4 regions of the Brevibacillus sp. BD137 genome follow, and region 1 is predicted to be linked to each of the others. Evidence: riboswitches for the same ligand, from Rfam matches in the RefSeq annotation. Region 1 holds a riboswitch; each other region holds the start of a gene.
The links. Region 1 has a riboswitch for cyclic di-GMP ahead of ODZ53_RS08340 (methyl-accepting chemotaxis protein). Riboswitches for the same ligand answer to the same signal wherever they lie in the genome.

Region 1 (4,645 bases):
CGCAATGATTTCGTCCAAACGAGACTCAAACTTCTTCACTTGTGGTTTTTTAGCAGCTTCAGCCGCTACAGTTTGGACAGGCTTAACCGCTGTTGCGGCAAAAGCACCTGTTCCTGATGTCATGAGCATAGTTGCAGCGAGTGTGCTCGCCAAGATTGTTTGTGTGATTTTTTTCATCTGGGTTCTCCTCCTGTTAAACGGTAATGAATTTAGTTATAGAAACAAACTCCATCATCCCCTAATGGCATCCCCCCTTTCAAAAAGAGGACTTACAATCTGATGAGCTGCTTCTTACACCGAAAACCTGCCGATTCCTTGCTGTAATTCTTCCGCCACTGTGTTTAAATGCTCGACAGACTTGCCAATTTCTTGGATGGCTTGAAGCTGCTCTTCGGTTGCCCTTGCCACAGTTTGCGCGTCGAGTGAAGCATGCTTTGCAATGGTATGCATTTCATCTACAGAAGCACTCACCTGTTGGGAGCCTGCTGACATTTGCTCAGATGCTGCGGATACTTCCAAAATGTGCGCGGCAACGTTCCGGGAAGATTCCAAAATATGCTCGAAGATTTCGCGAACCTCTTCGACCAGTTGGATACCTTGCTGTGCGTTTTGGTTACCCTCGGTCATAACCTCTACTGCGTGATGAGTATCCTGCTGGATTTCGCCGATCAGCATTGCAATTTTCGATGCGGATTCCTCGGATTGGTTCGCCAGTTTTTTCACTTCACCAGCAACTACAGCAAACCCACGTCCATGCTCGCCAGCACGTGCTGCCTCAATCGAAGCGTTCAAGGCAAGCAAATTGATTTGCGAGGTCAACTGACTAATCGTATCGAGAATGCCTTCGATTTCTTTGGAGCGATTGTTGAGCTGCTCGATGGCTACAGTCGCCTTCGAAGTTCCCTCGCCAATGCTTCCCATCTGGCGAACTGCCTGCTCTACCACAGCAGTCCCTTGCTCAGCCTGCTCTGTTGCGATCTGGGCAGCCTCAGAAACATGTGCAGACGTCTCCGCGATTTTCACGATGCCTGCTGCCATGTCAGTCATCGACAATGCGATTTCCTGCGAGCTGGATGCCTGCGCCTCTGCTCCCTCAGAAATCTGTTCGATAGACAACCCGATTTGGTTGATGTTTTCCGTCGCTTGTTTAATACCTTCGGAGACTTCCTGACTAAAACGCTGAACTTGATCAGACGACAGTGATACGTCTTCGATCAAATTTTTCAAGTGTGATACCGTCTGGTTAAAGTCACGGGACAGAACCGCAATCTCGTCTTTTCCGTCAACCGTTACGGTCTCTTTCAAGTTCCCCTGCGCCACTACATTTACTGCGTGATTCAGACGCTCAATTGGTTTCACCATGCGTACAGCCAAGAAATAAACGAGGACAACCCCAAGCCCCAATACGATGAGGGAAATAACCGTCAATCGGACTAACAGTTGATCGACAGGTGCATGTAGCTCCGCTACGGGTGCAGTGATGAATATCCCCCAGTTCAAATTGGTTGGCGCATAGGAAGCAAATCGCTCTGTATTCTCGTATTCGTATTGGGCGATTCCATGATTCCCTTGCTTGATATCTTCAAAAGCAGTCTGAAGTTGAAGAATACCCATATTGAGAATGGATTCCTTCAGAATGTACTCGCTATTCGGATGATAAATAAATGTTCCTGTTTTGCTTACTAAAAAGGCGTAACCTAATTCGCCAAATTTCTCTTCAGACACCTTTTTTTGGATCTCATTGATTGGAATCGTAGAACCGATGTAACCGTATTGACGGTTGTCCTTCATCAATGGAACGACCAGTGTCACGATGTTATTCCCTGTCCGCTTCGAAACGACTGGCTCAGAGACAACAACCTTCCCTTCCCCTTTGCTGGCTTCCTTAATATGCGGACGATCCGAGATGTCGGTCACTTCACCCTTGAAATTGATCACTTTCTTACCGCTTAAGTCATGCGAAAAGAAGAACGTCTCAAACTCGGGGTTTTTCTTTTGGGCTTCTTGAATGAGTTTCAGGTCTTGTTCGACATTTTGATCTGCCGACATCAACCCTCCTATCGCTCGTACAATCTCAATTTTCTCTTGAAAGAAACCATCGATACGAATCGAGAGATTGCTAGCTGACAGCTCAGCTTCTTTGTCCAGACTGTTTGCCAAAAGGTTGGAAGCACTCCAATAGCTTGCACCGCAAACCGTACCCAAACTTATCACCAACAGCAGGCACAAAACGATAATTAGCTTATTCTTCAAACTATTTTTCATACCGAATCCCTTCTCCCTTCTCTTTTTTCAACAAAAAAAAGACTGCCCACCGACAGCCCATCATGACTACGGTATGGCAACCCGGCTGTCCTAGCTGCGAAAGTCATTTGACCTTCGTCCTTAGACCCGTGGCTTTGCGTCCCTGCCTTTCAGCAAGTTTGCCTTTGTCATTCCTTGTTGTTTTTCAATTAAGTGCACATTTTTTCAATCACACCTTTCATTTCCCATAACTTTCCGCCGATAAACCTCAAAATGGAAAAAAAGCTGACAACCTTTTACAGCTGTCAGCTTTTTGTCACACTTTTTGATTAGCTTAATCCAATCACTTGGCCATCCTCGTCTACATATAACGATTCCGCAGCCGGCTTTTTCGGGAGGCCAGGCATGGTAACCAAGCTTCCGGTCAGTGCCACGATGAAACCAGCTCCTGCTGATATGCGCACTTCGCTCACATGAATCGTGAAGTCTACAGGTGCCCCCAACAGATCAGCGCGATCCGTAAAAGAGTAAGGTGTTTTCGCCATGCACACAGGCAGATGGGACATGCCCATTTCTTCTACCTTTTGCATCGTTTTTAATGCCAACGGCGAAAAGACAACTCCTGATCCACGGTATACTTCTTTCACGACAGTCTCAATCTTGTCTTTAATGCTGAGGCCTTCCTCATACAAGAATCGGAAAGACGAAGGCAGCTCTGCTGCCCGAATGACTTTTTCAGCCAGCTCGACACCGCCTGCTCCTCCTTCTGCCCACACTTTAGAGAGCGCTGCTTCGGCTCCAGCCGCTTGGCACAGCGCAATGACAGCATCAATCTCTGCTTGGGTATCTGTCGCAAAATGATTAATGGCCACCACTGCTGGCACACCGAACTTCTGTAGGTTTTCCAGATGTCGCTTGACGTTTTCGAAGCCTTTTTCCAGAGCAGACAAGTTCTCCACTGCCAAGTCTGGTACTTTTACCCCGCCGTTGTATTTCAACGAACGAACTGTAATGACCACGACAGCAGCCGATGGAGTCAGACCTGCTTTTCTGCACTTGATGTCAAAAAACTTCTCGGCTCCCAAGTCGGCACCAAATCCAGCCTCTGTTACGACGTAATCTGCCAGCTTCAAGGCCATTTTGGTTCCGATCACACTGCTGCACCCATGTGCGATATTGGCAAAAGGTCCACCGTGAATGATGACCGGGGTTCCCTCGATTGTCTGTACGAGATTGGGCTTGATGGCTTCCTTCAAGAGAACACACATCGCATCAACCGCGTTGATTTCTTCTGCCCGTACAGGCTGATCATTGAAATCGTAGCCAATAATGATATGGTTCAACCGCTCGCGCAAGTCTGCTAGATTCTCACTCAAGCATAAGATCGCCATGATTTCCGACGCGGTCGTAATCATGAAGCCATCCTCACGCGTCATACCATTACCTTCACCCAGACCAATCACGATGTTTCGCAGTGCGCGGTCGTTCATGTCCATAGCTCGTTTCCAGACGATTTTCTTTGGATTGAGTCCGCGCGGATTGCCATGAAAAATATGATTGTCGATCATCGCTGCCAACAAGTTATGTGCAGCTGTAATCGCGTGAATGTCCCCTGTAAAATGCAGGTTAATTTCATCAGCCGGGAGAATTTGTGCCTGGCCGCTTCCAGTTGCGCCTCCTTTGATCCCCATGCAAGGACCCAAGGACGGCTCGCGAAGTGCTGCCATTGTTTTCTTCCCGAGATGATTTAAAGATTGTGACAGACCAATCGTCGTGAGCGTCTTGCCTGCTCCCGCCGGATTGGGGTTCATCGCTGTAACAAGAATCAGTTTGCCATCAGGGCGATCCTTCACTTGCTCCCATAGTTCATCTGATAGTTTGGCTTTATATTTTCCGTATAGCTCCAAATGCTGTTCTTCAATACCTGCACTCTTGGCAATTTCAACAATAGACTTCATTTTTGCCTCCCTGCCACACCAGAATGTAATGCACCAGTTACCAATCTTCTACATTCTGCATAATCATCCTTTCTCCTCTCCTCTTCGACACATTACGCAAAAGAAAAAGCCCACATTCCGACAAACGTTCAGAATGCAGGCTCTCTGTTATCTCCCGAAAATTTTTCCTGGATTCAAAATGCCGTTCGGGTCCAGCACATGCTTCATGGCTTGCATAACGTCCAGTGCTTCTCCATGTTCCTTGCGCTGGTATTTGATTTTCCCCACACCCACACCATGTTCTCCGGTGCAGGTTCCTCCCCGACTCAATGCGTACTCCACCAGATGGGCATTTACTTCCTCGGCACGCGCAACTTCTTCGGGGTCATTCAGGTCGATCATTAGGATGGCGTGATAGTTCCCATCCCCGACATGCCCTGCAATCGCTCCATCCAGCCCAGCGC
Region 2 (4,645 bases), 100 kb from region 1:
CCGTGTTGTGATGCGTTGCATGGGAGATTCGATACAGAACCGGATCACGCATGTTGAAGTTCTGCGAAGCCATATCGATTTTCGCACGCAGCACCTTTTCCCCGTCCTTGAATTCCCCTTGGCGCATACGTGCAAACAGGTCCAGGTTTTCCTCCACAGACCGGCTGCGGAACGGACTATCTGTGCCCGGCTCTGTCCATGTTCCACGCATTTTACGCATGTCTTCAGGAGACAGATCGTCTACGTAAGCCAGACCTTTTTTAATCAACAGCACCGCTCGGTTGTACATCTCTTCAAAGTAATCAGATGCAAAAAACAACCCGTCCCATTCGAAGCCAAGCCATTGAACGTCCCTTTTGATAGCTTCTACGTATTCGATGTCTTCCTTCACCGGGTTGGTATCGTCAAAACGCAGGTTGGCCTTGCCGGAGAATTCTCGTGCCAACTCAAAGTTTAGGCAGATTGCTTTTGCATGTCCAATATGGAGATACCCGTTCGGTTCTGGGGGAAAGCGGGTAATGATTTCCTTTACTTTGCCCTCTTGCAAGTCATCAATCATGATATTGCGGATAAAATTGGATGCCGCTACCTTGTTTTCCAATGAAATCAACCTTTCACTTCACCTTTACATTCCATAATACTGATTCTCTTCCCAGAGTTCAACAAAATCGGGTCGTTGACCGACCCGCTCACGTCTCCCATTGCTGCCCCGTTTGCCATTGTGACCTGCAATACAGGTGAATAACAGAATCAATGGCTAAGCGCTGCTCCGTGATCCCACGAATCGTTTCGAGATGCTTCGAGGGAATCAGATGCAGCAAAGGCTGTTCAACATGATTGAACCGTTGGAATGCTTCCGCTGCAATCCGATCCCACTGCGGGTAATACCGAAGCAAATCATCGGGCATTACACGGGAGCGGTCCGTGTCGGACTCGGGCAAACACTCAAAAGGTTCATCCAAATTTAACGTTCCATAATCATCAGTCAGCTCTTCGCCCGGAAAAATATCCCGTGCAGCCAATTCCATATCATACATGGTCGGCACACAATTCGCATGAAAGCTGTGGTTCACGTACCTTGCCTTATCCCAACAAAGAATGTACTTTCCGAACTGGTTCTTAAATGAATATTTTTGTACGTCCTGTTTTCGTAATGAGTCAAGTCTTTCCACAAATGCAGGGTCCAATACTTGGTCCAAATCATCCTGTGCCCATACAATCGTTCCTTTTGGGATAAACCTCGTCGCAAACACACCGTACCCGATCTCATCGTTGATATAGCGCAATTCTGTATCGGGATGCATCATGGCCTTTTTTTCACTCCTTGGCAGATGTGCCTTTTTATCATCATAAGCAGCTTTGCCCGAAGAGGTGTGTGAATATCTTTCGAAAAATACATAGCATTCCTGACTATTTTTACGGATTAAAATATTTTTCTTATTTACCACAAATGGTAAATAGTCTATATTATTGGCAAACGGAGTTTTTAGGAACATTTTCCCACAACGATCGAATCAGTATATGTGTCATTTTATGCTTCACCCATTGATATCGAAACGGCATACCCGGGGAAATCCGGCGACGCAAAGCTACAGGGGCTACCTCCGCAACAGCGGACACGCTTGCCAGCTACCGAAGTATTGATGTAGGACGCGACCAATGATCCTATATCATTGGTCTTTTTTTGCGCTCATAATGTCTATTTTTGTCTACTTTTGTATGTTTGTGTATTTTTAACTTTTAAAGGAGGTGAGGCAACAGCGGATAGCCGGTTTAATAAATCATTATTCTTTTCATCATGAAGGAGGTTTCATAGGAATGTCATTCTGGAAGAAACTCTCGACCGTCGCGCTGACTGCTGTCATCGGGGTATCAACATTCTCTGGAGCACAGGCTGCTAACCGTCCAACATCGATGTCACCGAACGCAATGGTGACGACTCCTCACTATCTGGCTACGGCTGCGGCCCTGAAAACACTGGAAGACGGCGGAAATGCAGTAGATGCTGCTATTACGGCCGCTTCCACCTTAGCTGTTGTCTATCCTCATTACACAACCATTGGCGGAGATAACTTCTGGCTCATCTACAATGCCAAAACAAAAGAGCTGAAAGCGCTGAACGGCAGTGGTCGCGCAGGCGAAAAGGCAACCATCGACTATTACAAAGGCAAAGGCTACGAAAAAATCCCGTCCCGCGGTTATGAATCAGCAAACACTGTCCCTGGTGTCGTCTCCGGCTGGTGGGAGGCGTACAACTACGCCCATAAAAGCATGGGCAACAATAAGCTTCAATGGAACAGACTGCTGGAGCCTGCCATTGGATACGCCGAGAACGGATATCCCGTCTCCCCCAACCAAGTATATTGGACAAAATACGCGACAGATCCAACTGACAATGACTTGAAGAATCTTCAACGTTTTGATGGATTCCGCAAAACATTCCTGAAGCCCAACGGCGAACCTTATGCAGCGGGCGAAATTCTCAAACAAAAGGATCTTGCCAATACTTTGCGAATCATTGCGAAAAAAGGCGCTGACGGTTTTTATAAAGGAGAAGTTGCGAAAAAAATCGTAGCAGACATGAAAGCCAACGGCGGATTGCTCACGTTGAAAGATTTTGAGAAGCATACCTCTACGTGGGCAGATCCCATTACGGTAGACTACCGCGGTTACAAAGCGTATAACGTTCCGCCTAACTCCCAAGGCATGGCATCACTCTCTATTCTTAATGTTTTGAATAACTTTGACCTCAAGAGCATGGGTGAAGGAACACCCGATTACTACCACACGATTGTGGAAGCTACCAAACAGGCTTTTGCTGACCGCGACAAATGGCTGACTGACCCTGCCTTTGCGGATATCCCTGTGGATGAGCTGTTGTCCAAGCAGCACGGGAAAGATTTAGCTGCGCGCATTGATTTGAAGCAAGCAGCCAAATCCGTAGAACCGCTTGATCCTAAAGGCGATACAACCTGGTTCGGGATCGTCGACAAAGATGGAAATGCCGTGTCCATCATTCAGAGTCACTACTTTGACTGGGGTTCCGGCATCGTAGCGAAAGATACGGGTGTCCTTTTGCAAAACCGCGGAAGCTATTTCTCCTTGGATTCCAAACACATCAATCACTTGGAACCAGGAAAACGCACCTTCCACACCATTAACCCAGCTATGCTCTTTAAAGGGGACAAGCCTTATCTTCTTTACGGAACACAAGGGGGAGAAGGACAGCCGCAAACGCAAGCTGCACTCGTCACACGCATCGTCGACTTTGGTTTCAGCGTGCAAGACGCAATCGAAGCGCCAAGATGGCTGCATGGACGCAACTGGGGATCTGCTTCCAACAATCTCAAGGTGGAAAGCCGCATCCCTCAAGAAGTCCTGGACGAGCTCATTAAACGTGGACATCCAGTCGAAAAGCTGGAAGCAGCCTATACCGATGCGATGGGACAGTCCGGCGCAATCCTGATTGACCCGCAAACCAATGTAAAATTTGGCGGTGCTGACCCTCGCGGTGAAGGCGCAGCAATGGGCTATTAATATTTTGTCAGACTGCTGAGCTCATCTCAGCAGTCTGACTGTTCTATTTCGCATTCACGGATTAGGAGTGGACAAACCTATGTTTTTGTTCAACAAACTCAGGAACAAAATGATTCTTTGGTTTCTCGTCGTGGCCGTCATTCCACTTACTGCCGTTTCGTTGTTTATCACGAGCAGCTTTTCATCCATTCTCATTGATAAACAAAAATCATCCTATGTTGACCTTACTTCCAGTACAGCCATCGCTATGGATCAATATCTGGACCGGCGTATGACAGAAATTCAAGTTTTAGCCCGCACCTCGGATATTCAATCCGATGATGCAGTGGCAAAAAATGAATTTATTCGCAAGTTTACCGAGGAAATGAAACTGTATGACGGAAATACGTTTATCGCAAGCGATGGAAAAGTAACGGCTGATACGTTCCCCAAAAGCGTTGGAATCAATCTTGGCGAGCGCCAATTCTTCAAAGACGGTATGCAGGACAAGCCCAGCTTCTCCGATGTTCTTGTTGCGAAGACAACCGGCAATCGCTCTATCATCGTCGCTTCCCCTGTAAAAGGGAAAAACAACGAGAAGCTTGGTGTCTTAACCGGACTAGTCAATGTAGATGACTTCACAGCTACCTTTCTCAAAGATTTGAAAGTAGGCAACGATGGTTATCCGATTCTCGTTGATAACAAGGATCAAATTCAATACCATCCTACCCAGGATCTAATCGGCAAACCGCTTACGGAATCCGCTCTGCCGCAACCATTAATGGAAATCCTTAAATCAGGAAAAACGGAAAAGGGCTCATACAGCTACTCGGACAATGACAAGGAATACGTTGTCACCTACTCCCCCATTCCCAAGACCAACTTTGGTTTGTATCTGCACATCCCTGTCGAATCTATAACATCTGCTGTTTCATCCGTTACCACCATGGTTAGGATCATTGTCATCATTGTTGTTGCTGTCGTGATCGCAATCGCCTACGCTGTTTCCCGGCAAATCTCGCGCCCTATTGCGGCAGTTGCCTCCGTGGCTAACCGCATTTCCGAGGGTGAACTGACTGTACAACCCTTGCAAATTCGAACAAAGGATGAGGTTGGACAGTTATCCCAA
Region 3 (4,645 bases), 320 kb from region 1:
AATGCTCTGTAACTCATCGCACGGCAGTCGCTGAACGATTCTGATAAAATGCTCCGCCAATATCGGATCAAATTGGGTACCGGAGCCCCTTTTGATTTCTTGAAGCGCTTCCTCCACAGGCAAGCCTTTTCGATAAGGCCTGTCCGCGACCATCGCATCGAAAGCATCTGAAATCGCTAAAATTCTCGCCATCAGCGGAATCTCATCCCCGGCTAAACCATCCGGATAGCCCCTTCCATCTATACGCTCATGATGGGAGCGGATCGCAGGAAGCAATTCATTGAACATCCCTGCTTGCAAAATGATCTCGTAACCAATGACGGTGTGCTGCTTGATCTTGTCATACTCTTCTGGAGTGAGCTTTCCTTTTTTATTGAGAATTTCGTCTTCGATGCCAATTTTTCCAATGTCGTGCAGGATTCCCCCGATATAAACATCCTCCACTTTTCGTTCGGCCAAACCAATATCTCTCGCAATTTCTCTTCCCCAGTAAGCTACACGCTGAGAATGTCCACTTGTGTATCGATCTCGTGCGTCAATGGAAGCAGCCATCGTCGTTAAGAAGTTGTGATTGAATGATTTGACCTCTTCCACTTTTTGCTGAAGCCTTTGAAGATTGTCATAGTAATGATGAAAAACGTAGCTGATCGTAATAAACGCAATCATCATAGGAATTAGTGTTAACGGACCATATAACTCTACTAATCGTGAACCTACCCCGGCAAGAATTAAAAGCAACAAGTAAGTCGAGGTAAAGCCTTTTGCCATCATCTTTACGGTTCGCGCCCAGGTCATTTGATGAAAATAAGAGATACCCAATCCACATAAAATCAGGTTCACAAACCAATACACAACAGCCAAAAACAAATCGCTAATAATGGGAGAAACAGTTCCGAAGCCCTCGATCCAATCCTTCAAAAACGCTACTGTCCATATAGTCATTAACAATTGCCCAATGTTAATAATAGCTTTTAGCGGATTAAACCTTCCCAGAAAAGCAATGATTAAAGATTCAATAACAGCAGCCCATACTCCGACCCAGACTCCGTACAACAAGATACCCGAAAAGATTACAGCATTGTTCACTGTTAAAATCGTATTAGATATACGCACGGGAGCAAAACAGGAAAAAATGGTCAGGAGGGTGTAGGTAGATAATACCCCCCAATGCTCACGAGCAGCCCATTCAGATGAAGATGTGTAAAAAATATAGATTGCTGCAATGACAAATCCAACCTGGACAACAATCCCTTTTATCCAAACCGCAAAATTAGTTTTTTGTCGCATAGCTTTTACCTTCGCGAAGTTGTAGTAATGAAATCGGTTTATTCATCAATCGCTGAACAAGTAAAAAGGCACCTAACATAATAAAAATATCGCCGATGCTAATAATCCGAGGAATGAAAGATGGCATGTAAATGACATCCGTCAAAAACGGAAAATTCGAACTTTCCGTCAATACACTATGCTTGAAATTCGTTCCGTTTATAACTGGCTCTAAATCATAAGGAAGCTTTGCTGCTTGAACTAAATCGATTGGCATTTTTCCATTGTTAGACCAAATTGCAATCGCATTCAGCAACCAGCCGATTAAAAAAATCCGCATATCTTCAAATTCTCGATTAAAAACGAGGAAGGCCAATATAAACACATACGCGATCGATATGAAAATGCCACCGATCGTAGGGAAGAAGACTGCACAAGCCTGCAGCAATATGGTAACGAAAAGAAGTTTCATTTGGTTGAACTTAGGTAATTCTTTGATTCTTCCCCCTCGCAGCAATGCTACGAGAAAAGATAGGGCAATTACATCCAATAGCATGTTGTTTCCTCCAAGCTTGAAGAAAAAACACCACTCAGCCAAGCGGTGTTTGTTTCTCCGATACGCTTATTTATCCAATATGGAAGTTTGCAGAAGTAGCTGCTACGATTGCTACCACCATCATAATTGCCGCGAACCATTTTTTCATTTTCTTTTCCCCTCCTTCAAGCATAGTGGAGAAAGCTGGCTTCGCTACTGTCCGTGATGCAGAGGCCAAGCGACCAAGTACAGCCCCTGCTCCCCTTTCCTTTTCCATTAAGAAAAAGGTTGGATTCGCTACTGGCTCCATACGGACCAAGCGACCAGATACAGTCCGTACTTCTTCGCTTCTTTCCTACCTTTATTTTACACATAAGTGACAAAATTCGGCAATCATAGATTCATAGTCTATTCGATTTAATTGCAGATAGTTCTATTTAACTAGAACTATGTTCACACCAGCGCCGCCAAGATCGCTTTTTGTGCGTGCAATCTATTTTCAGCCTGATCAAAAATGACAGAGCGCGATCCGTCGATGACCCCGGTTGTCACTTCCTCCCCACGATGTGCTGGCAAGCAGTGCAAGAAGAGATAATTACGGTCTGCCGCTGCTACCAATTTTTCGTTCACTTGATAGTCGGCAAATGCTTTCAATCGCACCTCATTTTCTTCTTCAAAACCCATACTAGTCCAAACGTCCGTGTATACAGCATCTGCCCCCATGACAGCCTCTATCGGATCAGTGGTCACCATCATTTTTCCACCGCTTTGTTTCGCGTACCCTGTAGCTTTTGCGACAATGGTTGTATCCATTTCGTAGCCTACCGGAGTCGCCACCCGCACATCAAGACCAAGCAGAGCTGCGCCCAGCACCAGTGAGTTCGCCACGTTATTGCCGTCTCCTACATAGGCGAGCTTGATTCCTTTTAGCTTGCCCTTATGCTCCCAGATCGTCAGCAGATCAGCCAAAGCCTGACAAGGATGGTACAGATCGGTCAAACCATTGATAATGGGGATCGACGCGTGCAGAGCAAGCTCTTCTACATAGGAGTGGGAAAAGGTGCGAATCATGATGGCATCCACGTACCGAGAGAGAACTTTTGCTGTGTCGCTGATCGGCTCCCCACGTCCGAGCTGAAGCTCTTTTCCGCTCATGAACATCCCCAGGCCGCCCAACTGGTGCATCCCTACTTCAAAGGAGACGCGCGTGCGGGTCGAAGCCTTGTCAAAGATCATTCCCAACGTCTTGCCTTGCAAAGGCTGAAATGGCTGACCCAGCTTTTGCAATTGCTTGACGTGAGCAGACAGATGGAGCAGCTCCATCAATTCTTCCCCGTTGAATTCATCGACGCGTAGAAAGTCTTTTCCTTTATGCTTTTGTAACGGCAAGTTTTGAAAGTGTTCCAATATCTTCACTGGCTGCATGCGAGCCACCTCTTTTCTTCAAAATAGACTTCACGTATAACTCGAACGTATCGACAGCGGAGAACAATGGCACACCTTGTTGTACCATCCTGCTTCGCAGGGCAAATCCTGTCCGGCCCTGACGATTGCCTTTCGTCGCAGTAACGAGAGCGAAAGCCGCTTCTTCCTTTTGCAACAGCTCGATCCACGCCGCTTCATCTGCCACGATATGCTTCACGACAATTTCTTTGGCTGCCAGCCACTCGGCCGTTCCCGGAGTCGCCGCCAGTTCCGCGCCGTCAGCTTGGAGTCGCCCCAGCAGCTCTCTTACTGCTTCCTGCTTATCTCCATCTGCCAGAGAAATCATGACCAACTGACCCTTTTGCCAGTCGCCGTACAAATTGTCCTTGAAAGCAAAGGCTTTGCCTGCTGCCTCTTCGAAAGAATGCCCCAAGCCGAGAACTTCGCCCGTCGATTTCATCTCTGGACCCAGTACCGGGTCTACACCGTTCAGCTTGATCGTGGAGAAAACCGGTGCCTTGACGACTGCAAACGGAATCTCTGGCAAAAGCCCTGTACCGTAGCCCATCTCCGACAGCTTTTCACCCAATTGTGCGCGAACCGCCAGTTGAACCATCGGGACGCCAGTCACTTTGCTTGTAATCGGTACGGTCCGTGATGCACGAGGATTTACCTCCAGTACATAAACCGTTTCGCCATCAATGACGAACTGGATATTGATTAACCCGGCCGCTTCCATTTCCTTCGCGATTGCTTCGGTATAGCTCGCGATTTTGTGCTTGATGTCATCCGTCAGATGAGGAGCCGGGAACAAGGCTACACTGTCGCCTGAGTGGATGCCCGCCCTCTCCACATGCTGGAAAATCCCTGGGATGATAACAGATTGTCCGTCGCATACCGCGTCTACTTCTGCTTCCTTGCCTGGAACGTATTTATCCACGAGGAGCGGGAAGAACATGCTCATGTCCGGATGGTTCAACCAGTCGTGAAGGGTAGCTTGTAGCTCGTCGATATTGTGGACAACTACCATACCTTGCCCGCCGATGACGTACGAAGGTCGCATCAAAACAGGGAAGCCGATTTCCTCCGCTATCGCTGTCGCATCCTCCAAGGACGATACTCCTTTACCGGGGATATGCGGAATGTCCAGCTTGCGCAGCATGGCGTAGAACAGCTCGCGATCCTCCGCGCGTTCGATTGCGGTAAGCGACGTACCCATTACTTTCAGCCCCGCGTTCTCCAGCTTGGCTGCCAAATTGATCGCAGTTTGACCACCGAACTGAACCATGACGCCCTCAACCTGTTCGCGCTCTGCGATATGCAGCACGTCTTCTACGTGAAGTGGTTCAAAATATAGATGGTCGGCAGTTTCGTAGTCAGTGCTGACCGTCTCTGGGTTGTTGTTCACAACGACTGCCG
Region 4 (4,645 bases), on a different contig from region 1:
TGCAGCCTATTTCCGTTTTGAATGTCTACCATCTCTGTGAAAAGGGGTTTGTTGAAAATGCCGGATTCGGTACACACGAGAAAAGGAGCAAGTAGAACCTCGCTCATCCCTGAAAATGTATTAGCACTCCTTCATGCTGGAGAATTAGAAAGCGTCAATTTGACTGAATGGCAGGCTGTTGATCATATTCATCTGTTACAAAGCGTTCTGCCTCATGTTCAACTGGGTGCGCATGTCTCCCCACTTGTTGATCAATTAGAAGAAACGGGATCTCGAAGCGGAATGAAAGCGATCCGTCTGATTGGACAAGAACTACTTGCGATCTTACACAAATCGGGTGAACCCACAGCTATGTCTCCCGTTTTCCTATCGTTAGCCAACCACAAGTCAGACAGTGTCCGTTGCTGGAGTACCTATATCATCGGCCTGGATAACAGCTTATCTCTCGAAGAAAAACTAAGGCAAATAAGAAAATTCGCGGCTGATCAACATTTTGGAGTGAGAGAGCTCGCATGGATGGCGATTCGAGATTCTCTCGTGCATGATCTGGACCATTCCATTCAACTCCTGAGCGAATGGGTACTTGATACCGATGAAAATATTCGGCGATTTGCGGTAGAAGCCACACGCCCACGAGGGGTCTGGTGTAAGCATATAGACGCATTGAGAAATGAGCCTGCTCGCTGCCTGCCTTTACTCACGCCAGTGAAGTCAGATGCCACTAAATATGTTCAAGATTCTGTAGGGAATTGGTTGAACGATGCCAGTAAATCACAACCAGACTGGGTGACGCAGCTTTGTGACGAGTGGCTAAGAATCTCGGATACAAAAGAAACGAAAAGAATTGTTACCAAAGCGAAAAGAACAATCATGAAGACCCAAACCGAACAGAAATGATGAACCGAATCACATATTTATCCCAATTTTATTTGTTGAATTCATTATCCGAGGAAAGTTTGCGCTTAATCGATCAATTAACCTCCTTAACCTCTTTCCCCCAAAATACGTGTATTCAAACACCAGAAACTTTTTCAGAGGGCTTCTACTTCATCAAACAGGGGAAAGTACGTTTATACAAAGTAAACCGGGATGGTCGGCAGTTCACATTCGATATCCTCGGAGATGGCAATGTGTTTGGAGAACTGGATCTCCTGTCATTAGGTACACGGGAGATGTATATAGAAACCATCGAAGCCTGCCTCATTTGTAAAATGAGCAAAGCAAAATTTGAGAGCTACATAATTGAACATCCACAACTAATGATGAAGATCATGAAGATCATTAGCGATAGAATGGTTTCGATCAGCCAAGCAGCCGAAAATCTTGCCCTTCTCCCTTTACAAGATCGCATTATTTCCACGTTAGTAAGGCTTGCCGACCAATTTGGTACTCCTTGCAGTTCTGCATTTCAAAAAATTGACTTACCTCTTTCCCATCAAGAGCTCGCCCATGTCGGGGCATCCCGGGAAGCTGTGACGGTAGCATTACGTGCTTTAGCAAGAGAAGAACTGATTCAAACAGGTTTTAAAACCATTTCCATTCATCGGGATAACATTTTAAAGAAGATGTAATCCAGTTTACATCTTTCCCTCCAAAAGAAAGATATCGTGAAGCTATGACTTCTACTATTCTTTCGAAAAAGAGGAGACGACATATGGATAAACCACATTTTCAGAGCCTGCGCGAAGAGCTAGATTTTACAACCATTCAAATAGCTGGCTTCCTCACTCGTGAAGTAACAGATGCATTTACAAGATCAATCGAGGAGCTGCGGACCTCTGGACACGCAAAGGGCTTGCCGATTGGTTCGATTGCGCCTGATTTCATGTTGAACGACCACACTGGCAAGACCATTACCTTGTCGGAAGAAATCGTAAAAGGTCCCATCGTCCTCACATTTTTCCGTGGATCCTGGTGCCCCTACTGCAATTTGGAGCTGCAAGCATACCAAAAACAGATCGATACGATTACCTCTCTGGGTGCCCAATTGTTTGCCATTAGTCCACAATCTCCTGCACACTCTCTGACTATGCAAGAGAAAAACGGATTGAGCTTTCCCGTGTTATGCGATACCAATAATCTGGTAGCAGAAAAATATAAACTCAGTTTCAGACTGCCCGATTATTTACAGGATACCTATCGATCATTGGATATTGATCTCAAGCATTTTAATCGTGACGATTCTTGGACGCTCCCCATTCCTGCTACTTATATCCTCGACAACCAGGGCGTAATCCGATTAGCATGCTTAGATCCAGATTACAAAGCGCGAACGGAGCCTACCCAAGTTTTAGACATTCTGCGTACCCTAACCTAACGCCTATGAATGAAGGACCAGTTGATATCACAACTGGTTTTTTGTTCGTCTATGATTTATGAACAATTAGTTTCTTTACCCTACCAAAACTTGACAAAGTATATCTTTTGGCTTATATTTTGCATGATTATGTCTAGCAAAATTCGACACAGTTTTACAAATTATGCTAATAAATGCAAAAGGCAAAGTCATCGAAAGGTGGCGACGCAAAACCACGGGTCTACAGTCTTTGACCATGATAGCCGGGTTGCCATCATCTTGGAACAATTTTTTTGATGTTGGTAGCTTCGGTTGTTCCATTTCGATGGAACGGCCTTTTTTTGTGTTTCGTTTTTTGAAAGGGGGATGAAAGCACTTTCATTTTTGCAACAGAATGGAAAAACATAACTTTTGGGACGTCAAACATACACAACACGGTAATCAGAAAACGATGGAGTGGAGAAGTTATGTACAAACAAGTAGAAACCGTACAAGAGTTAGCTAAATTTCATGAAATCAAAGAAACAGTATGGACAAGCATGGGCTTCGAGATGGAGTACGCGAAAGAAGGCTCCGCACAATTCCTCCTACTTGCCGATGATGGTGAAGCAGGTGGAACATTTGAAATGACGCCCTTTTCCAAATCAAGTGCTTATATGAAATCACTATTTCAGGATGTTGTTACAGAAGATATGAAAGTAATGGAGGTAGACAGTCTCGCTGTTTTGCCAAAATACCGTGGACAACTAGGGCAAAAAGGAATTTGCTTGATGATAGATTACGCTGAAAAGCATGGCTATACCCACGCAATCGGGGTAGCAGATCCAACTTTTTTTAAATTTATTAACACGAAGTATCAAGTAAAGGCGACTCAGACCAAAGATATTGTCTTTTACAAAGGGGCCAATGCCATTCCGACCCTCTTTCATCTAAAAGATGTCTATGACAATAAGCACGATCCGAAATATTCCTGGTACAATTCGTCGTCATCCAACCAAGTAAAAGTCGAGGTAGGTGGGTAACATGGATAACATTGATAACGTTGATTTATTGAGAAGAAGAAACAATTGGGTCGTAATCGTATTCGCAAGTATTATTACGGTTGTTCAGGTCTTAAACCTCTTTCTAGGCGTTTCGTACACATTCGTTTTCACAATACTGGGTATTTTGTATGGCGTGCTGGCACCTTTTACTTACATATCCAATCGCCCGCGCTTCCGTGAAAAAGCAGCTCCTTTCATGAAGTTTTTCAACTTCGCTGTAATCGGAATCTTCATGTTCATCATTGTTGGACTGGATCCGCATATGATCAATATCATGACCATTATGTTCTTTGTAGCAGTCATGGGGATTTATCAAGACCGACTCATCAATATTTTGACCATTGCATCGACATTAGGCATTGTCTCTTACTACTTCCTGACACAGAGAGAATTGATTTTCCATTCCACAAGCAATCTTGACCTGATGTACTTCCTGCTCACCTTCTGCTTCGTCTCTATCACGAGCATGATGCATGCTGTATTCAATAACAAGCTGCAAGAGGAAAGTGAGCAACAAAAGCAAGAAGCGATTGCCTCGAAGGAATCGTTGCAACGTGTTCTCGATCAGATCAATGAATCTCTCACCTCTATGCAAGACTATCAAGAGAATTTGAACAAGGTAACAGATGGTGTAAATGTTCGCGCTGTCGAAACCGTCGCTTCCCTGCAAGACATTATGGAGTCCTTTACGGTCCAGACCAGCAATACAGACGAGCTGCGTCGGGAAATGAGCTCGACGAATCTGCAAGTTGAGGACATGACCCGCTCTGTTACAGAAATGCATGAGTACGTAGAATCGACCAAAGAAGCCACTAGCGAGAGTGGAAAACGCATTGGCAACATCGGCAATGACTTTGAACGATTCATCACGGACATCCAAGGCACGAACCAGCTGATTCAAGAGCTCAATAAAGAAACCGAATCGATTGGGAAAATCATTCAAACCATTTCCGATATTTCTGCACAAACCAACCTGTTGGCACTCAATGCCACGATTGAAGCGTCTCGGGCAGGTGAACACGGCCGAGGATTTGCTGTCGTAGCAGATGAAGTACGCAAGCTCGCTGAATCCTCCAAGCTATCCTCCGAGTCGATCTCGAGCTTGCTCATGACCATTCGTGAAAAAATGAAGCTCGTATCGGATATGATTTCCGAGTCACAGACGTCTTTTGAGAAAAATAGCGAGGGCATCCTCGAAGTACAAGAAATGTTCACCAATGTAGACAACTACATGCAAAACTTCGCAGATAAAACGAAGAACCTGCAAGAGTTCATCGTCCATGTTCACAGCATGATTCAGGAAGTC

Region 2: linked by a shared signal. The riboswitch ahead of ggt (gamma-glutamyltransferase) and the one ahead of ODZ53_RS08340 (methyl-accepting chemotaxis protein) in region 1 are both predicted to bind cyclic di-GMP.
Region 3: linked by a shared signal. The riboswitch ahead of ODZ53_RS06855 (hypothetical protein) and the one ahead of ODZ53_RS08340 (methyl-accepting chemotaxis protein) in region 1 are both predicted to bind cyclic di-GMP.
Region 4: linked by a shared signal. The riboswitch ahead of ODZ53_RS10055 (GNAT family N-acetyltransferase) and the one ahead of ODZ53_RS08340 (methyl-accepting chemotaxis protein) in region 1 are both predicted to bind cyclic di-GMP.

Annotation. Positions count from the first base shown of each region.
Region 1 is NZ_JAOTNO010000003.1:354,609-359,253, forward strand. It holds gene ODZ53_RS08335 (transporter substrate-binding domain-containing protein) at 1-177, opposite strand, end outside; gene ODZ53_RS08340 (methyl-accepting chemotaxis protein) at 292-2,265, opposite strand; cyclic di-GMP riboswitch class I at 2,338-2,438, opposite strand; gene ODZ53_RS08345 (formate--tetrahydrofolate ligase) at 2,574-4,202, opposite strand; gene ODZ53_RS08350 (FAD-binding oxidoreductase) at 4,350-4,645, opposite strand, start outside.
Region 2 is NZ_JAOTNO010000003.1:254,376-259,020, forward strand. It holds gene ODZ53_RS07850 (glutamine--tRNA ligase/YqeY domain fusion protein) at 1-610, opposite strand, end outside; gene ODZ53_RS07855 (SET domain-containing protein) at 690-1,307, opposite strand; cyclic di-GMP riboswitch class I at 1,549-1,637, shown strand; gene ggt (gamma-glutamyltransferase) at 1,819-3,537, shown strand; gene ODZ53_RS07865 (methyl-accepting chemotaxis protein) at 3,617-4,645, shown strand, end outside.
Region 3 is NZ_JAOTNO010000003.1:30,588-35,232, forward strand. It holds gene ODZ53_RS06845 (HD-GYP domain-containing protein) at 1-1,287, opposite strand, end outside; gene ODZ53_RS06850 (DUF5317 domain-containing protein) at 1,271-1,822, opposite strand; gene ODZ53_RS06855 (hypothetical protein) at 1,893-2,111, opposite strand; cyclic di-GMP riboswitch class II at 2,079-2,159, opposite strand; gene argF (ornithine carbamoyltransferase) at 2,255-3,226, opposite strand; gene carB (carbamoyl-phosphate synthase (glutamine-hydrolyzing) large subunit) at 3,171-4,645, opposite strand, start outside.
Region 4 is NZ_JAOTNO010000004.1:15,232-19,876, reverse strand. It holds gene ODZ53_RS10070 (DNA alkylation repair protein) at 58-897, shown strand; gene ODZ53_RS10065 (Crp/Fnr family transcriptional regulator) at 897-1,571, shown strand; gene ODZ53_RS10060 (peroxiredoxin-like family protein) at 1,655-2,317, shown strand; cyclic di-GMP riboswitch class I at 2,489-2,572, shown strand; gene ODZ53_RS10055 (GNAT family N-acetyltransferase) at 2,764-3,318, shown strand; gene ODZ53_RS10050 (methyl-accepting chemotaxis protein) at 3,311-4,645, shown strand, end outside.